Regions from separate parts of the Rhodopseudomonas sp. P1 genome, predicted to be linked through region 4. Evidence: riboswitches for the same ligand, from Rfam matches in the RefSeq annotation. Region 4 holds a riboswitch; each other region holds the start of a gene.
The links. A riboswitch is a leader RNA that binds a small molecule or an ion and turns the genes downstream of it on or off. The one in region 4 is predicted to bind cobalamin.

Region 1: linked by a shared signal. The riboswitch ahead of LRC39_RS05270 (cysteine-rich small domain-containing protein) and the one ahead of LRC39_RS10735 (ABC transporter substrate-binding protein) in region 4 are both predicted to bind cobalamin.
Region 2: linked by a shared signal. The riboswitch ahead of LRC39_RS24405 (TonB-dependent receptor plug domain-containing protein) and the one ahead of LRC39_RS10735 (ABC transporter substrate-binding protein) in region 4 are both predicted to bind cobalamin.
Region 3: linked by a shared signal. The riboswitch ahead of LRC39_RS03670 (DUF1636 domain-containing protein) and the one ahead of LRC39_RS10735 (ABC transporter substrate-binding protein) in region 4 are both predicted to bind cobalamin.

What each region holds. Positions count from the first base shown of each region.
Region 1 covers NZ_CP088006.1:1,129,996-1,134,910, forward strand. The annotation lists gene LRC39_RS05255 (Crp/Fnr family transcriptional regulator) at 1-190, shown strand, start outside; gene LRC39_RS05260 (Crp/Fnr family transcriptional regulator) at 206-937, opposite strand; gene LRC39_RS05265 (histidine phosphatase family protein) at 1,115-1,690, shown strand; cobalamin riboswitch at 1,743-1,941, shown strand; gene LRC39_RS05270 (cysteine-rich small domain-containing protein) at 2,134-2,469, shown strand; gene LRC39_RS05275 (acyl-CoA dehydrogenase family protein) at 2,533-3,678, opposite strand; gene LRC39_RS05280 (MarR family winged helix-turn-helix transcriptional regulator) at 3,842-4,285, opposite strand; gene LRC39_RS05285 (substrate-binding domain-containing protein) at 4,445-4,915, shown strand, end outside.
Region 2 covers NZ_CP088006.1:5,279,584-5,284,498, forward strand. The annotation lists gene LRC39_RS24395 (MFS transporter) at 1-742, opposite strand, end outside; gene LRC39_RS24400 (DUF938 domain-containing protein) at 818-1,534, opposite strand; cobalamin riboswitch at 1,666-1,868, shown strand; gene LRC39_RS24405 (TonB-dependent receptor plug domain-containing protein) at 1,978-3,999, shown strand; gene LRC39_RS24410 (hypothetical protein) at 4,174-4,461, shown strand; gene LRC39_RS24415 (hypothetical protein) at 4,634-4,828, shown strand; gene LRC39_RS24420 (hypothetical protein) at 4,853-4,915, opposite strand, start outside.
Region 3 covers NZ_CP088006.1:771,722-776,636, forward strand. The annotation lists gene LRC39_RS03655 (YbhB/YbcL family Raf kinase inhibitor-like protein) at 1-161, shown strand, start outside; gene bluB (5,6-dimethylbenzimidazole synthase) at 689-1,360, opposite strand; gene cobT (nicotinate-nucleotide--dimethylbenzimidazole phosphoribosyltransferase) at 1,387-2,442, opposite strand; cobalamin riboswitch at 2,539-2,736, shown strand; gene LRC39_RS03670 (DUF1636 domain-containing protein) at 2,844-3,275, shown strand; gene cobU (bifunctional adenosylcobinamide kinase/adenosylcobinamide-phosphate guanylyltransferase) at 3,272-3,802, shown strand; gene cobW (cobalamin biosynthesis protein CobW) at 3,806-4,810, shown strand.
Region 4 covers NZ_CP088006.1:2,310,248-2,315,162, forward strand. The annotation lists gene LRC39_RS10725 (zinc-dependent alcohol dehydrogenase) at 1-1,130, opposite strand, end outside; gene LRC39_RS10730 (hypothetical protein) at 1,305-1,628, shown strand; cobalamin riboswitch at 1,751-1,951, shown strand; gene LRC39_RS10735 (ABC transporter substrate-binding protein) at 2,078-2,917, shown strand; gene cobA (uroporphyrinogen-III C-methyltransferase) at 2,953-3,702, opposite strand; gene LRC39_RS10745 (cobyrinate a,c-diamide synthase) at 3,702-4,915, opposite strand, start outside.

The sequences.
Region 1 (4,915 bases), 1.2 Mb from region 4:
CAGCTACACCAGCCGCGTGCTGCAGGCATTTCGCCAGGAGGGCATTCTCACGACGCGGCGCGGCGCCCTGATCGTTGACGATGCCGATAAGCTGCGGTCGCGGGCCTGCCGCTGCAATGATGCGGTGAAGGAGCACTTCGACGTGGTGCTGCGCGGCGTCTATCCCGAGCCGGACGACGCTGCCGCGTAGCTTCGCCGGAGCGCCTCAGCGCGCCGGTGCGCGCTTCAGGTGCAGGTAGCCGGGATCGAATTCGCCGATCTTGGCGAGCCCCTGCCAGTTGCGGATCGTCAGCACCCCATAGCGGAAGTCCATCGTCTTCGACGCCCGCAGCGACGAGATGGTGCGGTTGACGGTCGCGATCGCCATGCCCAGCGTGTCGCCGAGCTGGGCGAGGCTGATCGGGAGCTGCATCGAGTTACCGTCGGTCAGCTTCGAGACCTCGGCGCGGTAGAACAATTCGCAGAACAGGTGCGCCATCCGCGCCTTCATCGTCCGGGCCGAATTGTTGGTGATCGCTTCGCGGAAAATCGCCGCGTCCACAAGGGTTTCGCGCCAGATCGCAAAGCCGAGCCCGGGCCGGGCTTCGAACATCCGCAGGATCTCCCGATGCGGGATGATCGCCGTCACCGCGTGCCCAATCGCACACAGCGAATGATCCATCCGCTCCAAAAAAACCCCCTGCGCATCCGGCAGGTCACCGACCATGTGAAACGACAGGAATTGGCGGCGGCCGTTTCGCTGCAAATGATACCGTCCGACCATGCCTTCGACGACGAGCGCGGCGCCCTTCGGCGTTTCGCCTTGGCGGATCAGATCCTCGCTGCTCTCGAGCTCCCGCAGCGTAAAACTCAAATTGCGGATCGCGGTGAGGTCATCGGCCGACAGACGGGAATGCTCGCGCAGTTTGTCGATCAGCACGCGATGGACATCCTTCATGGTCCGCCTTTCAAGTTAGATCATCTGATAGGGTTGATGGAACTTGGGGGCTTCAACTCCGAGAGGCGGCAGAGGTTGCTATTTTTTTGGACGCCGGGCGGTAGCGGTCGTCGTCGCTTGCGAGGCATGGCTCCGACGTGCTCTGTCGGACGGATCATGACTGCGCGAGGATGACCGATGAGCGACTTCAGCCGGCTGTGGCTGGTGCGGCATGCGCCGGTGGATGGGCCAAAGGGCGTGATTCACGCTCCCGACGCGCCGGTCGATCTCGGCGACACTGCGGTGCTCGCTGCGCTCTGCGAGCAACTGCCGCACGATGCGACGGTGGTCGCAAGCCCCAGCCGGCGCACGCGCGAGACCGCCGCAGCACTCCGCTTCGATGCGATGCTCGACCCCGATTTCCGCGAGCAGGATTTTGGCAGCTGGACCGGGCGCCGTCACGACGATCTGTCGCGCGAACTCGGCCCTACCTACGATGCATTCTGGCAGGATGCGGCGCGCTTGGCGCCGCCGGGCGGCGAGAGCTTCGTCGATCAGATCGAACGGGTGCGGCGCGGTCTGGCGCGGCTGCCCGGTGGTGACGTCGTGCTGGTGGTACACTCCGGCACCATTCGCGCCGTGCTGGCGATTGCCCTTAAGACATCCCCCGAGGCTGCGCTGAGCTTTGTGATCGATCCGCTGTCGCTGACGCAGATCGACCGGCTGGGCTCGTCCGGTTGGCGGATCGTCTGGGTCAATCGCGTAGTCGGTTAGGCTGGCCGTTTAGAACGAAGCCTTTTTGCTTGCACAGGCTGCAGCCCCGTGCTCTGGTTTTGACGTCTTCGGTGCCTCGCGTGCGAGGTGAAACTGGGAATACGGTGCGGTGTTTTTCGCCAAATCCGTAGCTGCCCCCGCAACTGTAAGCGGATCTGTCCGGATCATATGCCACTGACGCCATCGGCGTCGGGAAGGCGATCCAGACGACATCCGTGAGCCAGGAGACCGGCCGAAGACGGAAGCATCTAACCGATCGACGGCGGGTCGAGAGCGGAGCAGCGATGACCGAATTCTCTTAGCAGGCAAAGCCGCGCGCGGCGCAGGAGCAGCGTCACGCGACGCTTGGCATCGCCTAGCACTCATCCCCCTTCAATCAGAATCAGCCACAGCGCCGCTGCGATCGAGCTGGCGGCCCATTGCTGCGGCGCGAGGGAACGGTCATGGAGCCGAAAGACACAACGACCAACGAAGCCTTTAAGGGCTTCACCAACGAGGCCTGCCCGTTTCTGCCGTGCCATCGCGGCGTCGAGCGGGAATTCAACTGCCTGTTCTGTTACTGCCCGCTGAGCGCCTATCAGTGCCCCGGCCCCTACAAGACCTTCGTCGATCGCAATGGGCTGACGCGCAAGGATTGTTCGGACTGCACCCTGCCGCACAACGGCTATCGGCGCTCTTGGAATTTTATCCAGCGCTGGCTGGAGCGGCCGGTGCCATGGGATAGCCAGCCCCAGGATCCGCGCCGTCTCAAGCGCGAAGTCTCGGAAAGCGGCGACTGAACACTGCCGGCGCCTCCGCACCGCTGAATTGCAGCAGTAGCGGAGGCGCCTGCATTGTTCGCGTTAGAGCGAGCGAGCGATCAGCAGCTTCATCACCTCGTTGGTGCCGCCGTAGATCTTCTGGATCCGCGAGTCGATGAACATCCGGCCGATCGGATACTCCTGCATGTAGCCGTAGCCGCCGTGCAGTTGCAGGCACTCGTCCACGGTCTCGACCTGCTTCTGCGTCGTCCACCATTTCGCCATCGAGGCGGTGACGGCGTCGAGATTGCCGGCGATCAGCTGCACCAGGCAGTAATCAACGAACACCCGCGCGATGAAGGCTTCGGTCTTGCGCTCGGCGAGCGCGAAGGCGGTGTTCTGGAATTCGATGATCGGCTGGCCGAAGGCTTTGCGTTCCTTGGTGTAGTCCGAGGTCAGAGCGACCGCGCGTTCCATTGCCGCCACCGCGCCGATCGCGATGATCAGCCGCTCCTGCGGCAGCTGCTGCATCAGCTGCACGAAGCCCTTGCCCTCTTCGCCGCCGAGCAGGTTCTGCTTCGGCGTGCGGGCATTCTCGAAGAACAGTTCGGAGGTGTCGGAGGCGTGCAGGCCGATCTTGTCGAGGTTGCGGCCGCGCTTGAAGCCGGGGTTGTCCTTGGTCTCCAGTACGATCAGCGATAGCCCCTTGGCGCCTGCGCCGCCGGTGCGGGCAACCACGATGATCAGGTCGCAGTTCTGGCCGTTGGTGATGAAGGTCTTCTGGCCGTTGATGACATAGTCGTCGCCATCGAGCTTGGCGGTGGTGCGCACGCTCTGAAGGTCCGAGCCGGTGCCGGGCTCGGTCATCGCGATTGCGCCGATCAACTCGCCGCGCGCCATGCCGGGCAGCCAACGCCGCTTCTGCTCTTCCGAGCCGTAGTTGAGGATGTAGTGCGCCACGATGCCGCTCGACACGGTGACGCCGGACAGCGCGTCGGGGACGATCTTCTCCATGTCCTCATAGACCGCGGCATCGTAGGCGAAGCTGGCGCCGAGCCCGCCATACTCTTCCGGAACGCTGGGCAGCAGCGCCCCCATCTCGCCGAGCTTCAGCCAGGCCGAGCGATCGACCATCTTCTGCTTGCGCCACTTGTCGCCATGGGGTGCGAGGTCCTTGGCGAGGAATTTGCGAAACTGGTCGCGGAACGTGTCCAGCTCTTCGGTCATCCAGGGTGATCGGTATTCCATGTTTCCTCACTCGAATGGGCGGCCGCTTGGCACGGCGCATCGCCCGCTGATCTAAGCCAGTTCGGCGGTGCAGGATAGACGTTGCGACCGCCGTATCTTGCGGCGTGTCGCTGCAGGCGGCTGCGCTGTTCGCAGCCGCAGCATCCGCGACGATGGAGGGCGCTCAGGTGGCGCTGTCGATCAGGCTTTCAAGCAGCCGCTTCAGCTCGGCAGTGGCCTTGTCGCCGTAGTTTTCGGCGATATGCGCCTCTTGGCTCAGCGCCAACGTATTGAGACGCTGGGTCAGAGCTTTGCCGCGGTCGGAGGTGTACATCAGCACCTTGCGGCGATCCTCCGGATCCTGGACGCGATACACCAGCGAATCCGAAACCATTCGGTCGATCATCTTGGTCAGGGTCGGATGATTGAGCAGCACCGCCTCGGCGAGTTCGCCCATCGAATGGCCCTTGCCGTCGGACAGCACCTTGAGGATGCGCCATTGCTCGACCGGCACCCCTTCGCTGCGTAGCCGTGCTTCGAGCTGGCGGTTGATCTCCCGATTGGCCTGCGCCAGCAGATAGGCGAGGTGCTCGGTGATCGGCGGATTGCGGGTCGGCGATTTGGCCACGATGAGACTTTATCGTTCCGTCTGAGTGAATCGGATGCGCAGTTTGCTGCATCTATATGCACAGCAATCCTTGAAGATTCAATATTTTCGAATAGCATCGATCGTCGAACCCGGGGAGGGGACTTCGGCGGGGATCACCCGCACCAGGCAGGAGAGGGCGTGCTTTCGGCTGTCGATCTCGGACATAGTGGCGCCTATGGAGTGCCGCCGCTCGGTTTTCTCGAGCGCGGCGCGCTTACCGATGCGCGTTGGGTGGAAGGGCCGGGAGACGGCGGCGGCGCGGCCTCGCGCCGCGCACGCAACAAGCTTCGCGTTGCGAATTTCGTCACCTTCCAGGGCTCGCCTGGGCTGTGGGGGCCGGCCTCGACCAATGCGGCGCTGCTCGCGGCTGCGGAAATCAACAAGCGCGGCGGCATCCTGGGCCGCGAGGTCGAACTGGTGTTCAGCGATGCCGGCGGTCCGATCGAGGACGTCGCTCGGCGGGTCGCTCTGGCGGTCGACTACGACGACGTCGATATCGTGATGGGCTCGCACATCAGTGCAGTGCGGGTAGCACTGCGGAACGCCATCCGAGGTCGCGTGCCCTATATCTACACGCCGGTCTATGAAGGCGGCGAGCGTGCTCCCGGC
Region 2 (4,915 bases), 2.3 Mb from region 4:
GCATCGCCAGCGGCGCCGAGGTCATCACCAGATTCATCATCGGATAGGCAATGGCACCGCACAGCGCCGCGGCGATGAAGCGCGGCTGCCGCACGATCTCCAGCAGTGGCCGGCCGCCGGCCCGCTCGGCCGGCTTCGGCTTGGGCGCATCGACGCCCCACAGAACCGCCATCGCGATCAGCGCGATCGCCGCCTGCACCACATAGGAGAATGCGAACAGAAAAGGCTGCCAGACGTCCATGGTCCACTGCACGAGCTGCGGACCGAGCACGCCGGCGAACACGCCGCCGGCCATCACCCACGACACCGCCTTCGGGCGATAGGCAGCGCTGGCGCCATCGGCGGCGGCGAACCGATAAGACTGCGACACGGCGGCATACAGCCCGCCGATGAATGTCGCGATGCAGAACAGCAGGAACGAGCCGTACAGGATGGCGACAGCACCGAGCACGCCGGTGAGCGCGCCGCAGCCGGTGCCGATCATGAACGAGACGCGGCGACCGTAAACCCGCGCGATCCAACCGGTCGGCAGCGTGCCGGCGGCAAGGCCCAGCACGTACATCGACAGCGGCACGGTCGCGAGCGACATCTCCGGCGCGAGCTGCGCGCCGATGATCGAGCCGGTCGCGAAGATCACCGCGGCGTTGGCGCCGGTCAGCGCCTGCGCCGCGACCAGCCGCACCACGTTGGAACGGGCACGGGCATCGTCTTCGACGATGTCGTTGGCCGTCGCATCGACCATCGGCAGGGATTCTCCTCGCACCGGCCGACGACGGCCGGCGATTGCGCGCGCATCATAGGGCCGAGCGGTGCGTGATCAACCCGCCGGGCCACCGGCTGTCGCATGGGCCTCCGCCGGTTTTGCCCGTACAAACACCAGGATCAGGTTGTTGGCCGGCATCTCGACGATCTCGCTCAGCGCCAGACCGGCGCCGGCCGCGAGCTTTTCCAGATCCGCAACATCGCGGACACCCCATTCCGGATTGGCGTCGCGCAGGCTGGTGTCGAACACCGCATTGCTGAGCGCGGTGTGCTTGCCGTCCTGCTTGAACGGTCCATACAGCACCAGCATGCCGTCCTGGCTTAGCAGCCGTCCGGCGCCAGCCAGCAGCCCTTCGGCGACGCGCCACGGCGCGATGTGGACGACGTTGGCACAGAATATCGCCAGCAATGGCCCGGACTCCGCCCCGTCGGCCGGCGCCACCGACCAGGCGGGATCGGCCAGGTCGATCCGTTGCGGCGGCCGCAGATTGGGCAGCGCCGCATGAGCGCGCCAGGCGGCAATGCTCTTGAGGTGCTGGTCGTTGACGTCGCTCGGCCACCACACGATGTCCGGATGCTCGCGCGCCAGCGCTGCGATGTGCTGGCCGGTGCCACTGCCGGCTTCGAGTACGTCGCCCTGTCGCCCGGCGAGCAGCCGGGCCAGCACGGTGCGGATCGGCGCATCGTTGCGATGAAACGCGGCGGCATCGAGCCGGCCGTCGGGTTCGACCCGCCGCCCGTCCTTGCCGAACTCCACCACGAACTCCGCCATCACCACCTGCCGCATCCACTATCGTGCGAGGTGTACAGACCCGCCTGTTACACGCAAGTCACAGCTCGTCACAATCCGACCACGATTGCACCTGTTCGCCGCCATGGGCGAATTGACTCGCCAATTCCGCGACTTCTAATGGCAGTGACGGTTCCCGAGAGGGATGAAAAGGGAATACGGTGCGGACGCAGACACTTTCGCGTTCTAGGCCGTAGCTGTTCCCGCAACTGTAAGCGGATCGTCTTTCGTCGGATGCCACTGGGAACCTCGGTCCTGGGAAGGCGACGGAAGATCAACTGCGAGCCAGGAGACCTGCCGTCATTCGTGGTCACACGCGAAGTTGCCGGCCGGGAATTGCAGGCATTGTCTTCACCGCTTTCGAAAAGCTCGGTGAGACCTCGTTCGCTGTGACGTGCCACAGACGTCAGCCGAGGTTGAACCGAATGCAATCCCGACCCGCCGCGCCGCGGCCTTGCTCCGCACTTTCACGCGCGCTTCTCGCCTCCACCATCCTGGTGCCCGCGCTCTCGCTCGCCACGCCTGCCGCCGCGCAGGACGTGCTGCCCGAGATCGTCGTCAGCGCCACCGCCACCGAAACGCCGCGCGAGCAGGTGGCCAGCTCGGTGACCGTGATCACCGCGGATGATCTCGCCCGCTATCAGCAGCGCACCGCCGCCGACGCGCTCAGCATGGTGCCCGGCCTCAATGTGGTGCGCACCGGTGGCCCCGGCGGCTCGACCGCGATCTTCATGCGCGGCACCAACTCCAACCACGTCAAGGTGCTGATCGACGGCATCGACGCCGGCGACCCGAGCAAGCCGAACGGCGCTTATGACTTCGCCAACCTGCTGACCTCGGACATCGAGCGGATCGAAGTGCTGCGCGGCCCGCAGAGCGGTCTGTACGGCTCGGACGCGATCGGCGGCGTGATCTCCGTCGTCACCAAGCGCGGCAGCGGACCTGCCAAGCTGACCGGCTCGATCGAAGGCGGCTCGTTCGGCACCTTCAACCAGACTGCGCGCGCCGCCGGCTCGCAGGACAATTTCGACTACGCCTTCAACGTCGCGCATTATCGCACGACCAGCCTGCCGGTGACGCCGCTCAATCTGCTGGCCCCGGGCCAGCAACGCAACAACGACAACTACGACAACCTGACCTATTCGACGCGGCTCGGCGTCCGCGCCAGCGACGAACTCGCGTTCAACTACGTCGCGCGCTACACTGACGCCCACAAGGGCTTCACCGGCGACGACTATTCGCGCTATCCGAACTCGTTCCCCGAGACGCTGCAGAGCACGACCGCAAGCCGCGATTTCATGACCCGCGGCGAAGCGGTCTGGTCGCCGCTCGGCAATTTCACCAGCACGTTCGGCGTCAGCTACAGCAACGAGTGGAATCGGACGTTTAATCCGAACCCGGATTTCACCACCAACATCTTCACCTTCGCCACCGGCATATCGCCGCCGAGTTCGTACACCGGTGAACGCACCAAGTTCGACTGGAAGGGCGTGCTCGACGTCGGCTACGGGCAGAAACTTGTGGTCGGCACCGAACGCCAGGACGAGACGATCCGGACCAATTCGGTCGGAGACTATGATTTCGCCGGCAACTACCAGCAGAAGACGCTGCGCGCCCGCACCGGCAACACCGCGGGCTTCGTCGAATTGCAGTCGGAGTTCACCAAGAACTTCTTCCTGGTCTCCAACGTGCGCTACGACGACAACGACAGCTTCGGCGGACACTCGACCTGGCGTGTCGCGCCGGTGTTCATCGTGCCGACCCTCGAGACCCGGCTGAAGGCGACCTACGGCACCGGCTTCAAGGCGCCGACGCTGACCCAGCTCTATGTCAACAACCCGGCCTACGCGACGATCGGCAACCCGGCGCTGAAGCCGGAGACCAGCAAGGGCTACGACGTCGGCTTCGAACAGCCGCTGTTCGCCAACCGCGTCGTTTTCGGTTCGACCTACTTCAACAACGAGATCAACGATCTGATCAACTCGACCGGTTACGACGTGACGATCGGTGGCTACAGCTACAAGAACATCGGCATGGCGCGCACCTCGGGCGTCGAGTCGTTCGTGTCGTGGCAGGCAACCGAGACGCTGCGCTTCCGGGTCGACCACACCTATACGCACGCCATTGACCAGACCACCGACCAGAAGCTGCGGCGGCGTCCCGACAACAAGGTGACGATGGCGGCGATCTGGAATCCGGTCGAGCGCGCCACGGTGTCGGCGACCGTGCTCTACACCAGCTCGTGGGTCGACTACGACCGGTTCGGCACCACGCTGCTCGACGCGCCGTCGTTCACCACCGTGAACCTGGCGGCGAGCTATGAGGTCGATCCGCACGTCACCGTGTTCGGCCGCATCGACAACCTGTTCGACAAGAAATACGAGGTGCCGGTCGGCTTCCTGCAGCCCGGATTCGGCGCTTTCGCAGGCGTCCGCGTCACCAACTAGCGACCATCGTGTGCGGCCGCCGCCGCACCAGTCGGCGGCGGACGCCATGTTCCCCGCACACGGGCTCATGCGCGAAACCAATGTCGAAGAGCCTCCGAATGTCGAAAGGCTGTTCGGAGGCTTTTTTCGTGCTATCACGCCGCCTCCCGAATTGAATGCAATTGAACTGGAAGAATGACGAACGACGACGATCACCGCGCTGGCAGCGCCGCTGAAGGCGACGGCGGCAAGACCGAACGCGACGCCGCGGCAAAGGCGGTCCTGGACAACATGGCGCGCCTGCGCGCCCTGCGGCTCGCCCGCGAAGCTGCGATGCCGCAATCGGCGACATCGAGCAAGACCAAGCGAACCAGAACGGCGGCCTCCCCCACCAAGCGAGGCACCAAGAAGGTCGAAGACGACAAGCCGCGCCCCTTGTCGGAATGGCTGGCCGACCAGCAGAGCTCAGGTCGGCGGACCTGATCGCGACGCAACGCATCGCACTGCGGCATCGCACGATGCGAAAATTGCGTGCGGGCCTTGACGAACCAGTCTAGTCTTGGGTCGTCGTCGCAGTTGAACTGAGCTGACAACAACGCTGGCCGCGTGTGCGCCTTCGGACCACCCGCGCCGGCCATTACGGAACCGAGAGCCAATGATCGGCTTCCTACGCAAGCGGTCCAAGGCCGCTGCTCCCAAACGCGACAAGAAATCCGGCAATAGCGAGGGGAAAGGCGAAGCCAAGCCCACGCCGCCGAATCCCGCGCCTGCCCCGGACGACGATCTGTACGAGACCGGCGACATCTGCGCGCCGTCCCGCGATCGCGACGACTATACCAAGGATCTGTAACAGGCCGGCGCACGAGACGGCGCATCAAGCCTGTTGACCAAATCCTTGATCGATCCGCGCCAGCGCCGCCACATCGAGCAGATGATC
Region 3 (4,915 bases), 1.5 Mb from region 4:
CGCCGGGCGACAAGCCGCACCGCTATCAGATCACGGTATTCGCGGTCGACGTCGAAAAGCTGCCGAACGCTGGCGCCACCGCGATGCCGGCGCTGGTCGGCTTCGATCTCAACTTCCACACCCTGGCGAAGACGACGATCACCGGACTGTTCGGGCGTTAAGCCCGAGCAGATGCCATCCTGTTCGCTGCTGATGCCGGATTGGTCCGGTTATCAGCAACGACGGAAGTGAAGCGTAAAGGCCAGGACGACCGAGACCGCGCCGGTCGTCTTGAAGGCGCTGTGATCAGTTGCTGGCTTCTGAGCTTCGGCTTGACGAGCTGCGCGTGATCGCGGCGGCCGGTCCGCTCGAAAGGCAGGGAATCTGGCGCCATGATCCGTCGGGTGCGCGTTCGTAGGAGCTGCATCCCGACGCCGTCGCTGCGGCCTCGCCGGCGTTGCGCTGATCCTGCTGACCGCGCGCCAGCGCCGGTGCGGCAGATAGGCTCGACGCGACCAGCGCGCCGGCAAACAAAGCGGTCGTCCAAAGGTTGGTAGTTCGCATGTCCGGTCCTCCGTTATCGGAAACGCGGACGGAGTCCTGACGCGCGAATGTGACGATTTCTTGCAAATTGCGGCTCTCGCCGCGATCTTGCCTTAACGATCAACAAACAGCGCGGGCACTCAGTGCGCCCGCGCACCGATGGAACTCAGCGCGACAGCACAATGCGGCCTGCGGTGGTGCGGTCCTGCCAGTGATGGCGCACCAGTTCCGGGTCGACGTGGTGTTCCACCGGCCAGCCGACGCACAGATAGGCGATGAACTTCCAGGTCGCCGGCACGTCGAGCTCGGTGGTGATCGCCTCTGGATCAAGGATCGATACCCAGCCGACTCCGAGGCCGAGCGTCCGCGCGGCGAGCCAGAACGTCTCGATCATCGCCACGACGGAGTAATCGAGCGCTTCGGGCATGGTCTGGCGCCCGACACCGAGACCCTGCGCCGTCTCGCGGTCGCAGAACAGCGCGAACTGCCGCGGCGCGACGTCGATGCCTTCGAGTTTGAGTTTGGCGTACAGCGCCGCACGGTCGCCCTGATACGCGCTCGCCGCCACCTCATTGCAGCGCAGGAAGTTGGCGCGGATCCGCGCCCGCGTCTCGGCCGAGTCGACGCTGATCCAGCGCCACGGCTGGCTGTTGCCGACCGACGGGGCGAGCTGGGCGAGGTCGAGGAGCTGATCGATCAGCTCCGGCGCAACCGGATCGGTCCTGAAGCGGCGGACGTCGCGCCGCCACGCGATCAGCTCGGCGAACTTCTCCCGAAACGCTTCGTCGAACACCGGCGGGTTGGCGTTGGCGGCTGCGATCTCGGCCGGATCGGTCATCGCCGCCATCTTGTTCAGCACCGTACTCACAGCTTGCCCGCCAGCACGTCGGCGAGATCGGCGACGTCGGTGAGCAGCCGCGAGGCCGCGCGCACCAGCGGCACGGCAAGGATCGCGCCGGTGCCTTCGCCGAGCCGCAGCCGCAGATCGAGCAGCGGCGCGGCGTCCATTGCCTGCAGCGCGAGGTCGTGGCCGCGCTCGGCCGAGCGATGGGCGAATACGCAATAATCGCGGGCTTCCGGCGCCAGCCGCACCGCGACCAGCGCCGCGGCCGTGGCGATGAAGCCATCGACGATTACCGGCCGGCGCTGCGATGCGGCGCCCAGCACCGCGCCGGCCATCATGGCAATCTCCAGTCCGCCGAATTCGGCCAGCACCTCCAGCGGTGCGGTGGCGGGGCTGCGCATCGCCGCCTTTTCGATCGCCGCCTTCTTCTTGGCCATGCCGTCGGCATCCTGGCCGGCGCCGATCCCGATGCTCTGGTCGAGCGGCGCCGGGCCGAGGCGGTGCAGCAGCAGCGACGACGAAGCCGTGTTGCCGATCCCCATCTCACCCAGCGCGATCACGTCCGCGCCCGCGGCGATCTCGGCGCGTGCCAGTTCGGCGCCGCGATCGAGTGCCTGGCACGTCTCCGCGACGCTCATCGCCGGCTGACGCGCCGCGTTGGCGGTTCCCATCCGCACCTTGGCGTCGATCAGATCGGGATGCTTCGGCAGATCGGCGGCGACGCCGGCGTCGATCACCCGGACGTCGACATGGTTGGCGGCTGCGAATGCGTTGGCGGTGGCCTTGCCGGCCAAATAGGTCATCACCATCGCTACCGTCACGGCGGACGGATATTGCGACACGCCTTCTTCGGTCAGGCCATGGTCCCCGGCGAACACCATCAGCACCGCATTGTCGGCGCGCGGCGGCTGCGGATGCCGCATCAAGGCCAGTTCGATGGCGAGGTCTTCGATCCGCCCGAGCGAGCCGAGCGGCTTGGCCTTGCCGTCCACCCGCGCCCGCAAGGTTGCTTTCAGCGACGGGTCGACCGGGGTGATCGACGGCGGCTGCCAGGTGACGAGGGTTTCGGTCGGCATCGGATGGTCCTTTGGTTCGGCAAGGCGCGCAACTGAGGCAAACGCGCAAGCCCGGTCAACACCACCTTCGCGTTGTTGACCCGCAACAGCGTCGCAGCTAGCGTGCCCGACGATGGTCCTTCCGCAAGGAAGGTGAAAAGGGAAGCCGGTGGGAGACGCGGTGCGTCTCGATCCCGGAGCTGCCCCCGCAACTGTAAGCGACGAGCCATCGCCGAGGCCACTGGGAATTCCTGGGAAGGCGGCGAATGGCGGCGACTCGCGAGCCAGGAGACCTGCCATCGCGTATTGTGCTTTGAAGGGTCGTCGGGGCGGGGTGCACCGGACGGAAGCAGTGCGGACGGCAAAGGCCTCTCCCGCGCGTTCCGACAAAGCTCGATAGCTGACCCGATGATTCGAGCCCGATGGATTCCGAGCCCCCTGCCGATGTGAGCGCCGATCCGCCGCGCATGCTGCCTGGCGCGCCGGTGATGGTCAGCGTCTGCACCACCTGCAAGACGATCGACGGCGTCGCCGTCGGTGCGCCGATGCTGGAAGCCGTCCGCGCCGCGCTGGCCGGCGCCGGCGCGGTGCAGGTGCGCGCCGTGCAGTGCCTGTCCGCATGCAAGCGTGCCGCCACCGTCGCGGTGTCGAGCGAAGGCGGCTACACCTTCGTGTTCGGCGATCTCGATGGCGCCGGCGGCGCTGACGCTGTGGCGGCGTTCGTGGCCTCCTATCAGGACAGTCACTACGGTCTGGTGCCGTGGCGGCAGCGCCCGGAAGTCCTGCGCAAGGGCACCGTCGTCCGCCTGCCGCCGCCGCAATGGTCTCCCGACGATGGGCGGGCGCCGGCATGAGCGCGCTGATCTCCACCCTGGTGCTGGGCGGCGCGCGCTCCGGCAAATCGGTGTTCGGCGAACGGCTGGTCGCCGAGAGCGGCTTGGCTAGGATCTATCTCGCGACCGCCACCGCCAGCGACGACGAGATGTCCGATCGCATTGCCCACCATCGCGCCCGCCGCGGCGACGGCTGGACCACGATCGAGGAGCCGCTCGGCTTGGTCGATGCGCTGACCCAGCACGCCGGCCGCGGCCGCGCCGTGCTGGTCGATTGCCTGACGCTGTGGCTGTTCAACCTGATGGAAGCCGGCCGCGATCCCGAGGTCGAAGCAAGGCGACTGGCGCGTTATCTCGGCGTCGCCGCCGGTCCGATCGTGCTCGTCTCCAACGAAGTCGGCCTCGGCCTGGTGCCGGAGACGCCGCTCGGCCGCGCCTTCCGCGACGCGCAAGGCCGCCTCAATCAGACCATCGCCGCCGCCGTGCCCAACGTCGCCTTCATCGCCGCCGGCCTGCCGCTGTGGCTGAAACGCCAAACAGGAGAGTAGTTCATGACCGCCCGCGTTCCCGTCACGGTGCTCACCGGTTTTCTCGGCGCCGGCAAGACCACGCTGCTGCGCGCGCTGCTCAATCAGTCGAGCGGCCGCCGCATCGCGGTGATCGTCAATGAATTCGGCGATGCCGGTTTCGACGGCTCGCTGGTCGAGGATTGCGGCGCGTCGGTGTGCGCGCCGGGCGACATCGTCGAACTCACCAACGGCTGCATCTGCTGCACGGTCGCTGACGACTTCATCCCGACGATGGAAAAGTTGTTGAACCGCGACACGCCGCTCGACGCGATCGTGATCGAAACCTCCGGGCTCGCACTGCCGCAACCGCTGCTGAAGGCGTTCGCCTGGCCGGCGGTGAAGACCCGTGCCACCGCCGACGGCGTCGTCACGGTGGTCGACGCGCTGGCGCTGAGTGAAGGCCGGGTGCCGCTCGACGATGACGCGGTGAAGGCGCAGCGTGACGCCACGCATGACGATCCGATCGAGGAAGTGTTCGAAGATCAGCTCGCCTGCGCCGATCTGGTGGTACTGTCGAAGAGCGATCTGGTCGCGCCCGACCAGCTTGCCGCGCTCGAAGCTAAGCTGGCGAGCCGGGTGCGGCCGAACGTCCGCATCGTCCGCTCGCATGGCACGCTGGCGCCGTCGGTGCTGATTGGGCTCGATGCCGAAGCCGAGAATGATCTTGCATCCCGCGCCGGCCATCACGCCGAAGGCGAGGAGCACGATCACGACGATTTCGACTCGCTGGTGATCACCCCGCAGCCGGCGGAGACGCTGGATGCCATGAAGGCGCGGGTCGGCGATGCGCTGGGGCTCGAGGGCGTGCTGCGCGTCAAGGGCCATGCCCGTGTCGCCGGCAAGCCGGCCCCGGTCGTGGTGCAGGCGGTCGGCTCGCGCATCGATCTCGCCTTCGCCCGCCCCGATGCCGAGCGTCCCGACCATCTGGTGGTGATCGGCCTCAAAGGCTTTGACGCCGACGCCGCGCGGCGCGCGCTGGCGGGGTAGTTCATATGCCTCTCCCCGTCATTGCGAGGAGCGAAGCGACGAAGCAATCCAGGGGCAGCGGCCCCGAGTCTGGATTGCTTCGCTTCGCTCGCAATGACGTAGAGA
Region 4 (4,915 bases):
TCGCGGAAGGTCTTGTAGAGTTCCGGGCCGTCTTCCAGCGTGGCGCGGTGGGTGATCACGAACGAAGGATCAATCTCGCCTTTTTGGATTCGGCCGAGCAGTTGCGGCAGATAATGCTGCACCGGAGTCTGCGCCATCCGCATCGTCAGGCCGCGGTTGATCGCCGAGCCCATCGGGATCTTGTCGAGTAGCCCACCATAGACGCCGACGATCGACACTGTGCCGAAGTTTCGGCAGCAATGGATCGCTTGACGCAACACGTGCGGCCGGTCGGTGCCCATGAAGGTGGCCATCTTCACGCGGTCGACCATCGAGTCGAAGCTCGCCATTGCGGCGGCTTCGGTGCCGACAGCGTCGATGCACGCATCGGCACCGCGGCCGTTGGTGAGATCCTGGATCTTGTCGTAGACGTCGTCGTCCATGAAATTGATCACGATCGCGCCGGATTGCCGCGCCATCTCCATGCGCTCCGGTACCGTGTCGATCGCGATCACGCGTTCGGCGCCGAGCAGGAAGGCGCTCTTGATTGCCATCTGGCCGACCGGGCCGCAGCCCCACACCGCGACGGTTTCGCCGCCTTTGAGATCGCAGAAGTCCGCTGCCATGAAACCGGTCGGGAAGATATCGGACAGGAACAGGACCTGCTCGTCGGTCAGTCCATCGGGCACTTTGATCGGACCGACGTCGGCATACGGCACCCGCAGATACTCGGCCTGACCACCGGCATAGCCGCCGAGCATATGCGAGTAGCCGAACAGGCCAGCGGGCGAATGGCCCCACATCTTCTCAGCCGCCTTGGCGTTGGGATTCGATCGCTCGCAGCCTGAATAGAAGCCGCGCTGGCAGAAGAAGCATTCGCCGCAGGAGATGGTGAATGGGACCACCACCCGATCGCCGACCTTGAGCTTGGTATTCTCGGAACCGACCTCGACGACTTCACCCATGGTCTCGTGGCCGAGCACGTCACCGCTTTGCATCGACGGCATGATTCCGTCCATCAGGTGCAGGTCCGAACCGCAGATCGCGCAGGCCGTCACTTTGATGATCGCATCGCGGCCGTGTTCGATTTTCGGATCCGGCACGCTCTCGCAGCGGATGTCGTTCTTGCCGTGCCAGGTCAGAGCTTTCATCTGCAGGTCCTCGTCGTTTGATGGCGAGGGGAAAAGCCGAACAGGGTCGGTTGTTCCTGTTGCTCGGCTGGAACGCCGCGACCTGAAGACGTGACTGGTTAGTTAGGAACGGCGTCTCCGAAGCTCCGTTGGCCTCTGCGCAACTCAGCAATCAGAACAATGACAGGAGCGACGATGATGGTGCGGAAGACGACGACAGTGATGGCCGTGCTCGCAGTGCTGGCGCTTGGCGCAAGCCAAGTGATGGCGCAAGGCGGTGGTGGCGGCGGTGGGGCCGGCGGCGGCGCGGGTGGTGGTGCCGGGGCCGGCGGTGCCGGCGCAGGAGCCGGTGGAGCAGGCGCGGGTGCCGGTGGCGCGGCTGGCGGCGGCGCGGGCGGTGGCGGCCCGTCGAACTCCGATCGTGGTGGTCAGGGCTCGGGCAGCGCCCACGGCGCGACCAATTCGACGACGCCGAGCTCGGACGGCCAGTCGGGCGCAACCACGCCGATGCGAAAGTAAGCGAACCGGCGGCGAGAAGCCGTGAAGTTCAAGCCGGGTGGTGCCTGACTGCACCTCCCGGCTTTTTGCTTGCCAGCAAGACTGCGGAAGATGGTCGTCTTGCCGGGGGCTGGGCGACGTGCTTAACCCAGACGTGTACCGGTGCCTCTCGCTGAGAGAGGTGAAACGGGAATGCGGTGCGGGGCGATGCCCCAATGCCGCAGCTGCCCTCGCAACTGTGGGCGGATCGGAGCGTCCTTGAATGCCACTGGCCGAACCGGCCGGGAAGGCGGACGCGACGGATATCCGCGAGCCAGGAGACCGGCCGGTGCATGGTGTGCAACTCGTTCGGCGATGGGCCGGCGGAGGATGTCGTCTTGAACAGAACAATTGCGCCGCATTGCGGCGTCCGGCCGCCCGTCGCGTTGCGTGACCGGCGTGCGCCTCGCTGGCGTTCCCGCTTGTTGCTGATGGTCGCCGCGGTTGGTTTGCTGGCCTCGCCGGCGTTCGCCGCCTCCAAGCGGATCGCCTCGATCAACATGTGCACCGATCAGTTGCTGATCGCCCTGGCTGATGCCGACCAGATCGCTGGCCTCGGACCGTATGCGCGTGATCCGAGGCTGTCGTGGCTCGCCAAGGAGGCTGAGCGATTTCCGAGGCTGTCCGGTGAAGCTGAGGATCTGTTGATGCTCGCACCCGACGTGGTGCTGGCCGGCCGCTACGGCAAGCGTGCCACGCGCGAGCTGCTGCGCGCGCAGAACATTCCGGTCGAAGAGTTCGACGTGCCGCGGACGATCGACGAGGTGAAACTGCAGATCCGGCGGGTTGGCGCGCTGGTCGGCCATCCTGAACGCTCGGACGCGATGATCGCGTCGGTCGATCAGGCCGCGGAGCGGGCACGGCGCACCGCCTCGCGGTGGCAGGGCCGGGTGCTGGCGCTATCGCGGCGCGGCTGGGTGACCGGCGGCGATAGTCTGCTCAGCTCGCTGCTGCAGACCGCTGGCCTGTCGAATGCGGCGTCCGACCTTGGTTTCGCCTATGGCGGCTTCGCCTCGCTTGAAGCGATCGTCGCATCGCGGCCGGACCTTTTACTCGTATCCGAAGAGCAGCCGGTGGCTGAAGATCAGGGCAAGGCTCTGCTGCTGCATCCCGCGATCCAGCAGGCCTATCCGGCGAGCCGACGGATCGTTGTTCCCGATCAGCTCACGGTCTGCGGCGGCGCGATGCTGCCGGTTGCGCTCGATCGACTATCCGACGCGATCGTGCAGATCAGCCAGAGACGAGGCGTTGCGGCTGCCGCGCCGCGGTAGAGAACGCGTCGTCGTCGCCGGTCGCGTGCTGGCGATCAGCTCTCCTCCAGCGCTGCGCCGTACAAAATCATGCAGGGGCCGGACGGCCGATCGGCGGTGAGGCGGGCGGCGATCTCGCTGACGCTGCCCCGCTGCACGTTGGTCGCATCGGAGCCGAGGCTTTCGACCATCACGGCCGGCGTCGTAGCGCTCAGGCCGCGGGCGATCAGTTGGGCCGCGAGGGCCGGGAAGGTGGCCTTGCCCATATAGACGCAGGTCGTTGCGGTCGCATCCGCCAGCGCTGCGAGGTCGAGATCGCGCGGCAGGCGCCCGTCGACATCATGGCCGGTGACGAACTGGACCCGGCGCGCGACGCCGCGCTTGGTCAGCGATGCACCGATCGCAGCTGCTGCGGCGGTCGCCGTGGTGATGCCGGGTACGATCTCGACCGCGATGCCGGCCTCGCGCGCGGCGCGCAGCTCTTCGTCGGCGCGGGCAAACAGCGTCGGATCGCCGGCCTTCAGCCGCACCACGTGCTTGCCGCGGAGCGCGTAGTTGATTGCGAGGCGGCTGACTTCGTCCTGGCGCGGCGAGGGATGGCCGGCGCGCTTGCCGACCGCGACCATCTCGGCATTGGGATCGAGATAGGCCATGAAGTCTTCGCCGGCGAGGTCGTCATACAGCACGACGTCGGCGGCCTGCAGCCGCTTGATCGCCCGCAGCGTCAGCAGGTCGGCATCGCCCGGGCCGGCGCCGACCAGCGTGATGCGGCCGTTGGCGGCGGCGCTTTCGATTGACTTGGACATCAGGCGATCGCCTCCTCGGCGACATCGATCAGATGGAAGAAGGTGCCAGTGACGTGTCCGCGGCGGCTGCCGGTCTCATCGGTGAGCTGTCCGGCGGGATCGCGGATCTCGGCGAGCGGCTCGTCCGCCACGGTGACGACGCGCGCGTAGTGATATTCGTGGCCGCGCAGCACGCTGCCTGCGGCGTGGCCGGCGGCTGCGGCCTGCAAGGTCGCGAGCCGGTAGCCGAGATGCAGCTTGCGATTGGCGAAGTCGGTTTCGAGGCCGAGCAGTCCGGCCATCGCGTGGCGCGTGCCGTCGGCATCGATCAGGCCTGTACCGAGCGTCATGTAGCCGCCGCACTCGCCATGGACCGGGCGAGTCTCCGCGAACGCGCGGAGCGCTGTCTTGAATCGCGTCGCTGCCGCGAGGCGTCCTGCGTGTAGCTCGGGATAGCCGCCCGGCAGCCACCCGGCGTCGCAGGACGGATCTGGGCCTTCGTCGCTCAACGGCGAGAACGGCACGATCTCGGCGCCGGCCGCGCGCCAGCCTGCGGTGAGGTGCGGGTAGATGAAGGAGAACGCGTCGTCGTGCGCCAGCGCGATGCGCTGACCCGGCGGCGTCAGCGGCCGGATCGTCGATGCGATCGGACGCGCCGGCTGCGCAGCGCGGATCAGCGCGTCGAGGTCGATACCGCGCATGGCGCTGTCGGCGAGTTGCTGCAAGCGGGTGTCAAGCTTCGCGGTCTCGCGCGCCTGCACCAGGCCGAGATGACGGTTCTTCAGCGTGAGATCGCGTTGCCGCTCGAAACTCCCGAGTACTGGAATGTCGTGCGCGTCGAAGCCATCGCGGACAAGTGCTTCATGACGCGGGCTGGCGACGTTGTTGAGGATAACGCCGGCGATGCGCACATCGCTGCGATAGCGGGCAAACCCGAGCGCCAGCGCGGCGGCCGACTGCGCCTGACCGGCGACGTCGATCACCAGCACCACCGGCCAGCCGGTGAACGCAGCGATATCGGCGGTTGCGCCGTTGCCCCACGCGCCGACCGCGCTGCCGCCGTCGAACAGCCCCATCACGCCTTCGGCGAGGCAGAGATCGGCGCCCGCCGCAGCATCAAGGAGGGACGTGATGCGGTCTCGTCCGAACGACCACGAGTCCAGATTGTAGCAGGGCCGACCGGCGGCGATCTCGTGGAACGCCGGATCGATGTAATCGGGCCCGCATTTATAGG